Regions from separate parts of the Nocardioides sp. Soil_C_8 genome, predicted to be linked through region 1. Evidence: predicted binding sites of a transcription regulator. Region 1 holds the regulator's gene; each other region holds the start of a gene.
The links. Region 1 encodes LexA, which represses DNA repair genes until DNA is damaged. Its sites were predicted from a motif close to TCGAACANNTGTTCGA; they were not measured.

Region 1 (3,252 bases):
GGGCACGCGGGGTGGCAGTGAAAGCGGGGGCAAGGCTGAGGGTGCTCATGGTGGCCTCCTGGGGAAGATCAGCCGGTCGTGTTCTGTCGAGCGAATGTCTAGTCGGACCCACCGACAGTGGCCTCGGCCACCGGGTGTCGATCAGACATTCGATCGAACATGTGTACGACGTTAGAGCACGTGTTCGAACAGTTCAAGCACCTCGTCGAACAAATGTTCGGCGTGTTCGAACAGCCGTCAGCGGCGTCGCATCGCCCGGCGACCCTGGGCAGCGAACAGCCGCGCGGCGTACTCGAGCGAGCCCGGTGAGAGGGCCGCTCCCCGCACGACCCCTCCCCTCCAGCCAGGCATCGTCCGCACCACGCGACGCGAGCCGACGAGGGCCACCGCGGCTTCCGCGACCTCGGAGACAGTAAGGATCCGGCCGCCGGACCAGGTCAGCTGCGACCCCAGCCCGTCGGGGTCCTGCGCGGCGAGCATCGCGGTGTCGACGCCGTCCGGGCACAGCGCGTGCACCCGCACCCCGCGGGGCGCCTCGGCGTTGACCGACGCCGACAGGGAGACGACAGCGGCCTTCGTCGCGGCGTACGTGCTGTAGCCCGGCACCGGGCCGAGCCCGGAGAGCGACGCGACGTTGACGACGTCGCCGCCCGCGGGTCCGAAGGCAGCGAGCGCCGCGCGCATGCCCCACGTCGTACCGAGCAGGTTGACCTCCACCAACCGGCGCACCTGCTCCTCCGACAGGTCGGCGAGCGCGCCGTCGTCACCGACGCCGGCGTTGTTGAACCACGCCGTGAGCTGCCCGTGCCTCGCTGCCTCCTCGGCAACCAGACGGTGCGACGAAGGATCGCGTACGTCCTGGGCGAGGCCGGCGACCGCGCCGATCTCCGCGGCCGTCGCGGCGGCCGCCCATCCGTCGACGTCGCCGATGACGACGTGGTGGCCGCGCGCGACCATCAGCTCGGCGACCCCGCGCCCGATCCCGCGGGCACCACCGGTCACGACGCACGAGGTCTGGAGCGCAGTCGACATGCCCGGACAGTAGCGACACGCGGCTTCGAACAGGTGTTTGATCCTGCGGTGCCGGGAGGTCTACGGTGGGCGCACCAGATCCTCCCTGTCCAGCCGCGGACGGAGGGGTCGACGTCACTGGAGGACGCATGGCCAAGCAGGACGACAAGAACGTCATCGAGATGCCCGACGGTCCCCCGGACGCCACCGGCCTGACCCCGCGCCAGCAGCGGGTGCTCGCCACGATCAAGGACTCCATCGAGACCAAGGGCTACCCGCCCTCGATGCGCGAGATCGGCCAGGCCGTCGGCCTCACGTCGTCGTCCAGCGTCGCCCACCAGCTGCGCGTGCTCGAGGGCAAGGGCTTCCTCAAGCGTGACCCCAACCGGCCCCGTGCCCTCGAGGTGTTCCTGCCCGAGGTGATGGCCGCGCGGCGCAGCATGTCGAGCGCCGACGAGAGCACCTTCGACGAGACCGGCATCGGCGACGCGAACCCCGTCGCGACCAACGTCCCGGTCGTCGGCCGGATCGCCGCCGGTGGCCCGATCCTCGCCGAGGAGCAGGTCACCGACGTCTTCCCGCTGCCCAAGCAGCTCGTCGGCGACGGCACGCTCTTCCTCCTCGAGGTCTCCGGTGACTCGATGGTCGACGCGGCGATCTGCAACGGCGACTACGTCGTCATCCGCCAGGAGCAGACCGCCACCAACGGCCAGATCGTCGCGGCGATGATCGAGGGCGAGGCGACCGTCAAGACGTTCCAGCGCAAGGACGGCCACGTGTGGCTGCTCCCCCACAACGACGCCTACGACCCGATCCCCGGCGACAACGCCACGATCCTCGGCGTCGTGACGGCGGTGCTGCGCAGCCTCTGACCCGGTCTCGTGACGCGACTCCGTCGCTCCTCGACCAGCGGGACGAAGGGGTGTTGAAAGGGCACCGACCTCAGGCCACGATGGCCGCATGAGCAACGTCGAGCAGTCCTATGACTACGTCATCGTCGGTGCGGGGGTCGCCGCGGCGAGCGCCGTGAAGGGCATCCGGTCTCAGGACGCGAGCGGCCGCATCGCCGTCCTCGGCTCCGAGCCCGACAAGCCGGTCTACCGACCCGTCCTCACCAAGGACCTCTGGCTCAAGGACGACGAGACCCTCGAGGGGTCCTCGCTCGCCGGCGACCTCGACGCGGACGACGCCGTCGACCTGGTCACCGACACGACCGTGACCGAGATCGACCCCGGCGCACATGTCGTACGCCTCGCCGACGGCAGCACCGTCGGCTACGGCAAGCTGTTGCTCGCCACCGGCGCCGAGCCGCGCGTGCTGGGGGTCGACCCCGGTCCGCGGGTCATCTACTACCGCACCGCCGCCGACTACCAGCGGCTGCGTGCCGTCGCGACCGAGGGCAGCCACGTCGCCGTCATCGGCGGCGGCTACATCGGCTCGGAGATCACCTCGTCCCTCGTGCAGAACGGCGTGCAGGTCACGCTCGTGCTCGACCTCGAGGACGTCCAGGAGCTGATGTTCCCCCGCGCCCTCGCCGCCACCCTCACCAAGGCCTTCGCCGATCGCGGGGTCACCGTCGTGCACGGCTCGGTCGAGGGTGGTCAGGAGGACGACGGCGGCGTACGCATCCGCCTCGGCGACGGCACGTCCATCACCGCCGACGCAGCCGTCATAGGAGTCGGCGTCCTCCCGCGCACCGGCCTCGCCGAGGCGGCCGGCCTCGAGGTCGACAACGGCGTCGTGGTGGACGAGCACCTGCGCACCAGCGACGCGGACGTGTACGCCGCGGGCGACGTGGCGTCGTACCCCGACGCGCTCCTCGGGCGCCGCCGCGTCGAGCACGTCGACCACGCCGAGAAGTCCGGCGAGCACGCCGGCAAGGTGATGGCGGGTGCCGAGGACGCGTACGACTACACGCCGTTCTTCTGGTCCGACATCCTCGACTACGGCTACGAGGCCGTCGGCGAGACCAGCAGCCGCCTCGACATGGTCGAGGACTGGAAGGACGGCGAGGTCGGCACCGGCGTCGTCTACTACCTGAAGTCGGGCCAGGTCCGCGGCGTGCTGCTGTGGAACGTCTGGGACAGCGTCGACAAGGCCCGCGAGCTGATCAAGGAGACGTCCGAGTCTCCCGTGTCCGACCCGGAGTCGCTGCGGGGGCGCATCCCGCTCGGCTGAGCCGACCGCCGCTGGTGGGTCCGTGTAGCCTCGCGGCGATGTCTGCCGCCGGCCCCGACGCTC
Region 2 (3,252 bases), on a different contig from region 1:
ACGAGACCCTCGGGCGGGCCTACTCCCGCACGTGGGCCGAGCTCACCGTCGTGCGCGACCTCGACGGTCGCACGACGCAGGAGGCACTGGACGCCGGGGTGCCGCCCAAGCAGGTCTGGGCCGCCGTGCGCCGACAGCTCGAGCTGCCGGACAGCGAGCGGTGACCACCCGGCTCGCCGCGGGCCAGACAGTCGCGGACGTCCAGCGGCGCACGGTCCGCACCCTCGTGGTGTCCCAGGCGGTGGGCGCCGTCGGGGTGACCATCGGCGTCGCGACGGCCTCCCTGCTCGCCCGCGACATCTCCGGCAGCGAGACGATGGCCGGCCTCGCCCAGACGTTCCAGGTGCTCGGCACGGCAGCCGCCGCCTACGGCCTCGCGCGCGTCATGCGCCGCCGCGGGCGACGGGTCGGGCTGGTCGCGGGTTACCTGATCGGGGCGACCGGCGCGGTCCTGGCCGTCGTGTCCGGCGTCGTCGACTCGATGGCGGTGCTGCTGCTCGGCGCCCTCATGCTGGGTGCCACGACGGCGGTCAACAACGGGTCGCGCTACGCCGCCACCGACCTGGCGACCCAGGAGCACCGTGCCCGTGCCCTGTCGCTCGTCGTGTGGGCGACCACGATCGGCGCCGTCGCCGGTCCGAACCTCCTCGGTGCGGGGGCGGCCGTCGCCCGTGCCATGGGCGTGCCCGAGCTGACCGGGGGCTTCGCCATCGGCTCGGTCGTCCTGGTCCTCGCCGCCGGGTGGGTCTGGTGGCGGCTCCGCCCGGACCCGCTGCTGCTCGCGCAGGAGACGGCCGGCGTCGTGCCGAGTGCGGGCCCCGAGCCCCGTGGCCGGTCGTGGGCCCGCTTCGTCGCGGTGGTGCGCGACGTGCCGGCGGTCGGGGCCGCGGTGGTGGCGATGGCCTGCGCCCACGCCGCGATGGTCACCGTGATGATCATGACCCCGCTCCACATGGAGCACGGCGGTGCTCACCTCGAGGTCATCGGGTTCGTCATCTCGATCCACGTGCTGGGCATGTTCGCCTTCTCCCCGCTCGTCGGGTGGGCCGCCGACCGCTTCGGCCGGTCGGTCGTCCTGGTCACCGGGGGAGTGGTGCTGCTGGTGTCCCTGGCGCTGTGCGGGCTCTCGCCGCAGGGCACCTCGTGGCAGATCTTCGCGGGGCTGTTCCTCCTCGGCCTGGGCTGGTCGTGCGCCACTGTGGCCGCGTCCACCGTGATCGCCGACCGCACGCCCATCGAGTCCCGCACCGACGTCCAGGGCACCTCCGACATGGCCATGTCGCTCACCGCCGCCGGGGGTGGAGCCCTCGCCGGGGTCATCGTGGGCGCGCTGGGATACGCCGCCCTGGCGACGTTCGCAGCGCTGCTGGCGGTCGCGGTCGTGGTCGCCGGCACCGTCACCCGCCGGCACTCCTGAGCCGCACCTCGCCCCGCCAGGTCTCGGCGGCGACACGCCGGGACCGGAGCGCGCGTCGAACACCTGTTCGGGCTACTGTTCATCCACAGGTACGACGAGGGGCGAGGTTGTCCACAGCGTTCGACCGTCCTGATCAGGGACTGTCGGTGGCTCGCCCTAGCGTCGCAGACGTACCTCACACGACACGACGACAAGACGGGACACAGCAATGGCTGGTGCAGACCGCGAGAAGGCCCTCGACGCCGCGCTCGCACAGGTGGAGAAGCAGTTCGGCAAGGGCTCGGTCATGCGACTGGGCGACGAGACGCGTGCGCCGCTCGAGGTGATCCCGACGGGGTCGATCGCCCTCGACGTGGCCCTCGGCCTGGGCGGCCTGCCGCGTGGTCGTGTGGTGGAGATCTACGGTCCGGAGTCCTCCGGCAAGACGACGGTCGCCCTCCACGCGGTGGCCAACGCCCAGGCGGCCGGCGGCATCGTCGCCTTCATCGACGCCGAGCACGCGCTCGACCCCGACTACGCCAAGGCCCTCGGCGTCGACACCGACGCGCTGCTGGTCTCCCAGCCCGACTCGGGTGAGCAGGCGCTCGAGATCGCCGACATGCTGATCCGCTCCGGCGCGCTGTCGCTGATCGTCATCGACTCGGTGGCCGCGCTCGTGCCCCGCGCCGAGATCGAGGGCGAGATGGGCGACAGCCACGTCGGCCTCCAGGCCCGCCTGATGAGCCAGGCGCTGCGCAAGATGACCGGTGCCCTCAACAACTCCGGCACCACCGCGATCTTCATCAACCAGCTGCGCGAGAAGATCGGCGTGATGTTCGGCTCGCCGGAGACCACGACCGGTGGTCGCGCCCTGAAGTTCTACTCCTCGGTGCGCCTCGACGTGCGCCGCATCGAGACGCTCAAGGACGGCACCGACATGGTCGGCAACCGCACCCGCGTCAAGGTCGTGAAGAACAAGGTGGCCCCGCCGTTCAAGCAGGCCGAGTTCGACATCATGTACGGCAAGGGCATCAGCCGCGAGGGCGGCCTCATCGACGTCGGCGTCGAGGCGGGCCTGATCCGCAAGGCCGGCGCCTGGTACACCTACGAGGGCGACCAGCTCGGCCAGGGCAAGGAGAACTCGCGCAACTTCCTGCGCGACAACCCCGACCTCGCCAACGAGATCGAGAAGCTCATCCTCGAGAAGCTCGGTGTCACCCCTGCCGTCGACAAGCCCGGCGACGACCTGAGCGACGAGCCCATCGGGGTCAATGACTTCTGAGGGTGAGACCCGTCCCGCACCCGACTGGGTCGGCGACGTCGCGCTCGGAGTCGAGGCGTGGGTGGGGGAGACCCCACCCACGCCCGCCGAGCGGCGTCCGTCCCGCCCAGGCGGTGGCGGCGACAGCGGCGGCGGCGACAGCGGGGGCGGCAGGAAGCGCCAGGCCGGCAAGGCCGGCAAGGGCGGCAAGGGCGGCAAGGGCGGCAAGGGCGGCAAGGGCGGCCGCCGCACCCGCACCTGGGAGGAGCGCGAGGCAGCCAGGCTCGCCCGCGAGGAGGCCGCGGCCGCCGAGCTCGAGGCCGATCCCGAGGCCGTCGCCCGCAAGATCCTGTTGGACACGCTGACCGGGCAGGCCCGCTCCCGCAAGGAGCTGGCCGACAAGCTGGCCAAGCGCGGCGTGCCCGACGAGCTGGCAACCCAGCTGCTCGACCGCTTCACCGAGGTCGGCCTGATCGACGACGCAGCCTACGCCCGGCAGTGGGTGGAGAGCCGGCACCGCAGCCGTGGGCTGGCTCCCCGCGCGCTCGCCCAGGAGCTGCGCCGCAAGGGCATCGACGACGAGGACTCCAAGACC
Region 3 (3,252 bases), on a different contig from region 1:
GACAGGAACCGCTCCATCAGCAGGTCGTGGCGGATCGGGTCGACGCCGGAGACGCCGAGCAGGTAGTTGACGATGCTGCCGGCGCCGGACCCGCGCGCGGCGCGACGTACGCCCATCGCGCCGATCAGGTCGGTGACGTCGGCGACGGTCAGGAAGTAGGACGCGTAGCCCAGCGACCGGATCGTCTCGAGCTCGTCGTCGAGCCGCTTCCAGACCCGTATCCTCGGACCCGTGCCGTAGCGCCGGCCGATCGCCGCCTCGCACCGCGCCCGCAGCAGGTGGTCGGCCGTGCGGTCCGACCCCGCACCGCGGAGGTCGAGCTCGGGGAAGTGCACCTCGCCGATGCCCAGGTCGGTGCGCGGGTCGAGCGCGCACCGGTCGGCCAACGCCCTCGTGCGGGCGAGCAGCCGCCGCGCCTCCAGCTCGGCGTCGCCCAGCCCGGCCAGGCGGCAGATCTCCTCGGCCACCTCGTGCATCTGCTTGCCGGACTTGAGGAACCCCTCGGCGTTGCCGCGGCTGCCGTGGGGGCCGACGTCGCGGAGCCCGGGCGAGCCCAGCGGCACCAGTCGCCGGGCTGCGTCGAGGACGTCGACGGTCGGCGCGTCGAGCCGGTCGGTGTAGCGCACCGCGTTGGTGAGCACCGTGGCGAGCCCGGCGCGGCGTGCGAGGCCCGCCATCCGGGCGGCGTGGGCGGACGTGCCCGGACCCCAGGCACCGCCGCGCCCACCGAGCCGGTGGGACACCAGCTCGACGACCAGGTTGGGTCGCGGGACGACCTCGAGCCACGGCGCGAGCGCTGCCGGGCCGAGGTCGTCCCGTCGCCGGGTGGCGACCGCGCCCAGCTCCGAGGACGGACCGAGGAGCACGAGCACGTCGCCTCCCGCGAGGTGGGGCGCGAGCAGGTCGAGCGTCGCGACGGGCCTGCCGCGTTCTCCCGACAGGTGGACCGAGGACACCATCCGGCACATCGCCGCCCACCCGGCCCGGCCCATCGCCAGGAACGTGACGCGCGCGCTGCCGCCCTGCTGCAGGGACGGGTCGCGCGCCACGCCACCGCGGACGGGGGTACGACGGGGGGCCGGGCGTGCGCCGCGGACGGGTCGGTCCCCGAGCGCCGCACCGGTGGTCGGGGCGACGGCGAGGTCGACCCCGAGCACCGGCCGGATGCCGGCCCGGCCGGCGGCGCCCACGAACTTCACCGCGCCGTAGGTGCCGTCCCGGTCGGTGAGCGCGAGGGTGTCCATGCCGTGCTCGGCCGCGCGCTCGACGAGCACGTGGGGGTGGGACGCGCCGTGGAGCAGCGAGAACCCGGAGGCGACGTGGAGGTGGACGAACGGGTCAGGCGACACCTCGCCCCGCCCTCAGGCGACGCTGGCATGCGGGACCAGGCCGAGCGCCTGCTCGACCACGGCCAGGAACCGGTCGGCGTCACGCACCAGGTCGTCGGCCTCCCGCTCGGTGACGGCCCGGGTCGACCCGGCCTCGGCAGCGGCGCGCTTGCCGGCTCCGGCGGCGAAGAAGCTCGCCCACTCGGACAGCTCGGGAGCCACCTCGGCGAGCAGGACCCAGGCGTTCTTCTGCCTCCGGCCACGCGGAGCCGGGCGGGCCTTGGCCGCGAGCAGGGCGGCCGCCGCACAGAGCGCTGCGACGTGGGCGCAGGCGTATCGGGTCGGCACGTCGCGCGCGGTGATCGCGTCCCGCAGGGACGTGGCGGAACGCTCGAGGTAGGAGTGGGCGGTGGCAGGGAGCAGGTGGGGCCCGGCACCGGGCCCGCTCACCGATCGGCGACTGGTCGTCGTGGTCATCGTCGGCCCCCTCAGTCCAGGCACCCGACGAGCTGCCAGCGCCCGTCGGTCCAGTCGAAGGAGAGGTCGAACACGCCGTAGGACTGCTGGTCGCCGGACTGCTGTCGTCCGCCCGGCATGCCGCGGCCGGCCTCCACCCGCCACAGCTCGCGCTCGGCGACGAGGTCGGCCGCGCCCCGCTGCGCGCCCTCGGCCCCGCCCTGCCACCAGGCACCGGTCTCCACCCAGTGCGCGACCACCGCGCGCACCTTCCACAACCTGCCCCGCCACAGGAACTGGTCAGGGTCCTCCGCCTCGCCCCGTCGCACCTCGACGGGGTCGTCGTACTGCCTCATCGCGCCTCCTCGCACATCCGTCGACCCCGGGGCCGACCCGGGAACGGTGGGGGTCGAGGTCACCGCCACCGGGTCGCATCGAACATCTGTTCGAACACCCAGAACGGTACTCCCTCCCACCGACAGCCCGTCAAGGCCCGCGCCCGAGCTCGGGACGAAGGACGCGTCCGGCGGGAGGAGGCGTCAGACCCTGCGCAGGTAGTCGGTCGTCTCGCGCTGCCACAGGAAGAACGAGAGCACCAGGCCCTCGGCGATCACGAGGGCCGACAGCACCACGAAGATGATCGGCAGGTGGCTGTCGAGGCAGACGATGCCGACCAGGACGCCGACACCGGCGGTGGCGGTGAGCACGGGACGCGTCCAGCCGTAGCCGCCGACGAAGAACCAGCCGAGCACGAGCACCAGCGCCGCGAAGCCGACGAAGGCGACGATCGACAGGGCCACGAAGCCGGGCACGATCGGGCTCTCCCGCAGCAGCTCGATGCCGCCCTGGGCGAGGAGCTCCTGCGCCGACGGGTTGCCCTCGGCCCACCCGAGGATGACGTCGTCGCGCATCAGCCAGATCAGCAGCGTGATCACGCCGGCCGTGGCCACGATCAGCCCGAGCACTCGCATGCTGTTGACCACGGATCCGGGCAGGTCGCGCGCCATCGTGGAGTACCCCTCAGCTGTCGTCGTTCGTGGCTAGGCTCGCATCATGTCGACCGAGCACGCATCGATCACCTCATTTCGAGGCGACCTCGCCCGGCGCGGTGGCGCCGGTGACGTGGTCATCCTGCCCGACAGCGCCCACACTGCGGCACTCGCCGCGGCGGCACTCGGGTGCGAGGTCGGCGCCATCGCCAACAGCCTTCTCTTCGATGCTGACGGCGAGCCCGTCCTGGTCCTGACCTCCGGTGCCCACCGCGTCGACACCGCGGCGGTCGCCGACCGCATCGGCGTCACGCGCCTCGAGCGCGCCGACCCCGACTTCGTGCGCCGCCACACGGGCCAGGTCATCGGTGGCGTCTCCCCCATCGACCACCCGGCGCCGATCCGCACCTGGATCGACCCGTGGCTGCGTCGCCACGAGGTCGTGTGGGCGGCGGCCGGCCACCCGGCCGCGGTGTTCT
Region 4 (3,252 bases), on a different contig from region 1:
GGCCCGGCTACCACGACCTCCGCCACCTCGAGGAGGTCCTGGACCGGCTCGACCTGCTGGCCGCGGCGGGGTGCCGGTTCGACGCCATGTCGGTGCGCCTCGCCGCGTGGTTCCACGACGCCGTCTACGACGGCGCCCAGGAGGACGAGGAACGCTCCGCGCTGTGGGCCGAGCGCGCGCTTGCTCCGGGACGCCGCGACGAGGTCGCGCGGCTCGTGCGGATGACCGCCGAGCACCGCCCCAGCGCGGACGACCCCGCGGGGGCCGCGCTCAGCGATGCCGACCTCGGCATCCTGGCCGCGCCGCGTGAGCGGTACGACGCCTACGTCGCCGGGGTGCGCGCGGACTTCGCCCACGTCGGCGACGACGACTTCCGGGCCGGCCGGGCAGCAGTGCTGCGCGACCTGGTCAACCGGGAGCAGGTGTTCAGCACCCCGCAGGCGCGCGAGCTGTGGGAGGACGCCGCGCGGGCGAACCTCGAGCGCGAGCTCGCGGAGCTCGAGGACCTCAGCGGTCGTTGAGCTGGAGGTAGACCGTGAAGCGGTCGTGCCGGTAGCAGGTGCGGGAGACCTCGACGATGCGACCGTCGGACACGGCGCGCCGCGCGTGGCGCAGCACCGGGTCGCCCTCGTCCACCTCGAGGACCGCCGCCTCGTCGGCGCTCGCCCGGTCGGCGCTGATGGAGTCCTCCACCTCGGTCGGGCGCAGGCCGCGGGCGGCGAGCGCCTCGTAGAGGCTGGTGGGGGTGCCGTGCTGGAGGAACCCCGGCAGCAGCACCTCGTTGAGGTAGGCGTCCTCGACGCAGACGATGGCCTGGTCGGCGCGGCGCAGCCGGCGCCAGTGGAGCACCGGGTCACCGGGCGAGATGTCGAGCGCGCGGGCGACGCCGGGGCCGGCCTGCTCGACGCGGGCGAGGAGGGTCTGCGACTCCGGCAGCATCCCGCGGCGGCGGATCTCCTCGGTGAACGACGTGAGCCGGCCGGCTGTGCGGGGAGGCTGGGCGACGAAGGTGCCGCGACCCGGGATCCGCTCGAGCAGGCCCTCGGCGACGAGGGCGTCGAGCGCCTGTCGTACGGTCATCCGCGCGACGCCGAACCGGGCGACGAGCTCGCGCTCGGACGGGGCCGCGGAGCCGGGCGGCTGGGCCTCGATGAGGCCCCTCACGTGCTCGCGGACCTGGACGTGCTTCAGCGCCCGCTGGCGCGGGACGACGAGGTCCACGGGTTCCATGGCACTCAGGCTAGGACTGGGCTGGACCGGCGGTCCGCAAATTGACCAAGCCTGTGGTAAACCCTTGAGGATTTCTTGAGTTTCGAACGGATGTTCGATTCATCGCGTACCATGGGTCCCGTGGACTTCCAGACGTCCCTCTTCGCCGACGACACCGCGGATTCCGTGGTGCTGGCTCCTGAGCGTCGCCAGCTGTCCCACGGAGCGTGGGTGGACGTGCAACGCAACTGGCTACGCGACCCCGACACCGTGTTTTCCGCACTCGTCGAACGGGTGCCCTGGCGGGCCGAGCGCCGCGAGATGTACGACGCCGTGGTCGACGTGCCCCGGCTGGTGCACACCTACCTCGCCGCCGACCCGCTCCCCCACCCCGCGCTGACGCAGGCGCGCACCGCGCTGAGCGAGCACTACCTCCCCGAGCTGGGCGAGCCCTTCGTGACGGCCGGCTGCTGCTACTACCGCGACGGGCGCGACTCGGTGGCGTGGCACGGCGACACGATCGGACGCGGTCGCACCAGCGACACCATGGTGGCCATCGTCAGCGTCGGCGACCCCCGCCGGCTGCTGCTGCGCCCGCGCGGCGGGGGTGCGTCGATCGCGCTGACCATGGGCCACGGCGACCTGGTCGTGATGGGCGGCTCGTGCCAGCGCACCTGGGAGCACTCCGTGCCCAAGGTCGCCCACTCCGGACCGCGGCTGTCGGTCCAGTTCCGCCCGCTCAACGTCTTCTGATCACGACCTCCGCAGCAGCCGTCGCAGCACCACGAGGACGACCAGCGCGGCGAGCGCCTGCCTCCAGTACGACCTCGCGAGCACCGGGAGCACGGCGCTGCCGAGGTCGAGCGCCTCGGGCTCCCGCGGCGGCGGCCTCGGTGGTGCGGGTGGGGGCAGCGGGGCGGCCGCGGCGGGCGGCGAGGACGGCGGTGGGGGCTGCACGGACGTCGCGGCCACCTCCTGGGGCGTCTCGTCCGATGACGCGTCCGGCGCGTCGGAGGACTCCGCGGGCGCCGCCAGCCGCTGCTCGAGGCAGGCGACGAACTGCCCGAGCAGCTTGTCGGAGACGTCCTGCATCACCCCGCGCCCGAACTGGGCCGGCTTCCCGGTGATGGCGAGGTCGGTCTCCACCGACACGTCGGTCGAGCTGCCGGCGTCGACCATCGAGACCGTGACCTTCGCCCCCGCGGTGCCGTTGCCGCGCTTGTCCTTGCCCTTGGCGTCGACGACGAAGCGGTGCGCCTCGGCGTCCTTCTCCACGAACGTCCCGCTGCCGTTGTACTGCAGGGCGATCGGCCCGAGCTTGACCTTCACCGACCCGGAGAACGAGTCCTCGTCGGCCTCGGTCACCTGCGCGCCCGGGAAGCACTCGGCGACCGAGGCGATGTCGTTGAAGTGCGCCCAGGTCTCCTCGACGCCGATCGGGACGGTGAAGCGGTGGCTCAGCTCCATGCCTAGGCACCCGCCGCCTTCAGCACGGCCCGGCCGGTGAGCACGCGTGCGAGGTGCTGGCGGTAGTCCGCGGCGCCGTTGAGGTCCGAGGGCGGGTTGGTGCCCTCCGCGGCGAGCTGTGCCGCGTCGCGTACGCCGTCCTCCGTCGCGCTGGTACCGGCGAGCGCCTGCTCGGTGGCGGTCGCCCGCAGCGGCGTCGACCCCATGTTGGTCAGCCCCACGCGTGCCTCGTCGATCGAGCCCCGCACCGTCGCGGCGACCGCGACGATGGGCCACTGATGGGCCACGCGCACGAACTTCTCGTAGTGCGCACCCCAGCCGGTGTGCTTGGGGACCCGGACCTCGGTGAGGATCTCGTCGTCGCCGATGGCCGTCTCGAAGAGGTCGACGAAGAAGTCCGACGCCTCGACCGTGCGGGTGCCGCCGGGCCCGGCGATGACGAACTGCGCACCGAGCGCGAGCGCCGGCGCGCCGAGGTCACCGGCGGGGTCGGCGTGCGCCAGCGCGCCGCCGAAGGTGCCGCGGTGCCGGATCTGCGAGTCCGCGACCTCCGCGGCGGCCTTCGACAGCAGGAGC

Region 2: recA (recombinase RecA) is a predicted target of LexA. The motif match lies at 1,473-1,488, and genes of this name have one in related genera.
Region 3: AC3A3L_RS18440 (DUF6504 family protein) is a predicted target of LexA. The motif match lies at 2,219-2,234, and genes of this name have one in related genera.
Region 4: AC3A3L_RS04115 (alpha-ketoglutarate-dependent dioxygenase AlkB) is a predicted target of LexA. The motif match lies at 1,313-1,328, and genes of this name have one in related genera.

What each region holds. Positions count from the first base shown of each region.
Region 1 covers NZ_JBDGKQ010000002.1:734,067-737,318, forward strand. Annotated here, with positions in the region: gene AC3A3L_RS13305 (LysM peptidoglycan-binding domain-containing protein) at 1-49, opposite strand, end outside; gene AC3A3L_RS13310 (SDR family NAD(P)-dependent oxidoreductase) at 238-1,032, opposite strand; gene lexA (transcriptional repressor LexA) at 1,161-1,883, shown strand; gene AC3A3L_RS13320 (NAD(P)/FAD-dependent oxidoreductase) at 1,972-3,189, shown strand; gene AC3A3L_RS13325 (sulfotransferase family 2 domain-containing protein) at 3,228-3,252, shown strand, end outside.
Region 2 covers NZ_JBDGKQ010000003.1:313,664-316,915, forward strand. Annotated here, with positions in the region: gene AC3A3L_RS15075 (DUF3046 domain-containing protein) at 1-164, shown strand, start outside; gene AC3A3L_RS15080 (MFS transporter) at 161-1,417, shown strand; gene recA (recombinase RecA) at 1,626-2,678, shown strand; gene AC3A3L_RS15090 (regulatory protein RecX) at 2,668-3,252, shown strand, end outside.
Region 3 covers NZ_JBDGKQ010000004.1:298,472-301,723, forward strand. Annotated here, with positions in the region: gene AC3A3L_RS18430 (DNA polymerase III subunit alpha) at 1-1,349, opposite strand, end outside; gene AC3A3L_RS18435 (SAV_6107 family HEPN domain-containing protein) at 1,362-1,805, opposite strand; gene AC3A3L_RS18440 (DUF6504 family protein) at 1,817-2,140, opposite strand; gene AC3A3L_RS18445 (hypothetical protein) at 2,324-2,791, opposite strand; gene AC3A3L_RS18450 (YbaK/EbsC family protein) at 2,838-3,252, shown strand, end outside.
Region 4 covers NZ_JBDGKQ010000001.1:835,404-838,655, forward strand. Annotated here, with positions in the region: gene AC3A3L_RS04105 (HD domain-containing protein) at 1-521, shown strand, start outside; gene AC3A3L_RS04110 (GntR family transcriptional regulator) at 508-1,230, opposite strand; gene AC3A3L_RS04115 (alpha-ketoglutarate-dependent dioxygenase AlkB) at 1,342-1,962, shown strand; gene AC3A3L_RS04120 (SRPBCC family protein) at 1,963-2,676, opposite strand; gene AC3A3L_RS04125 (FAD binding domain-containing protein) at 2,679-3,252, opposite strand, start outside.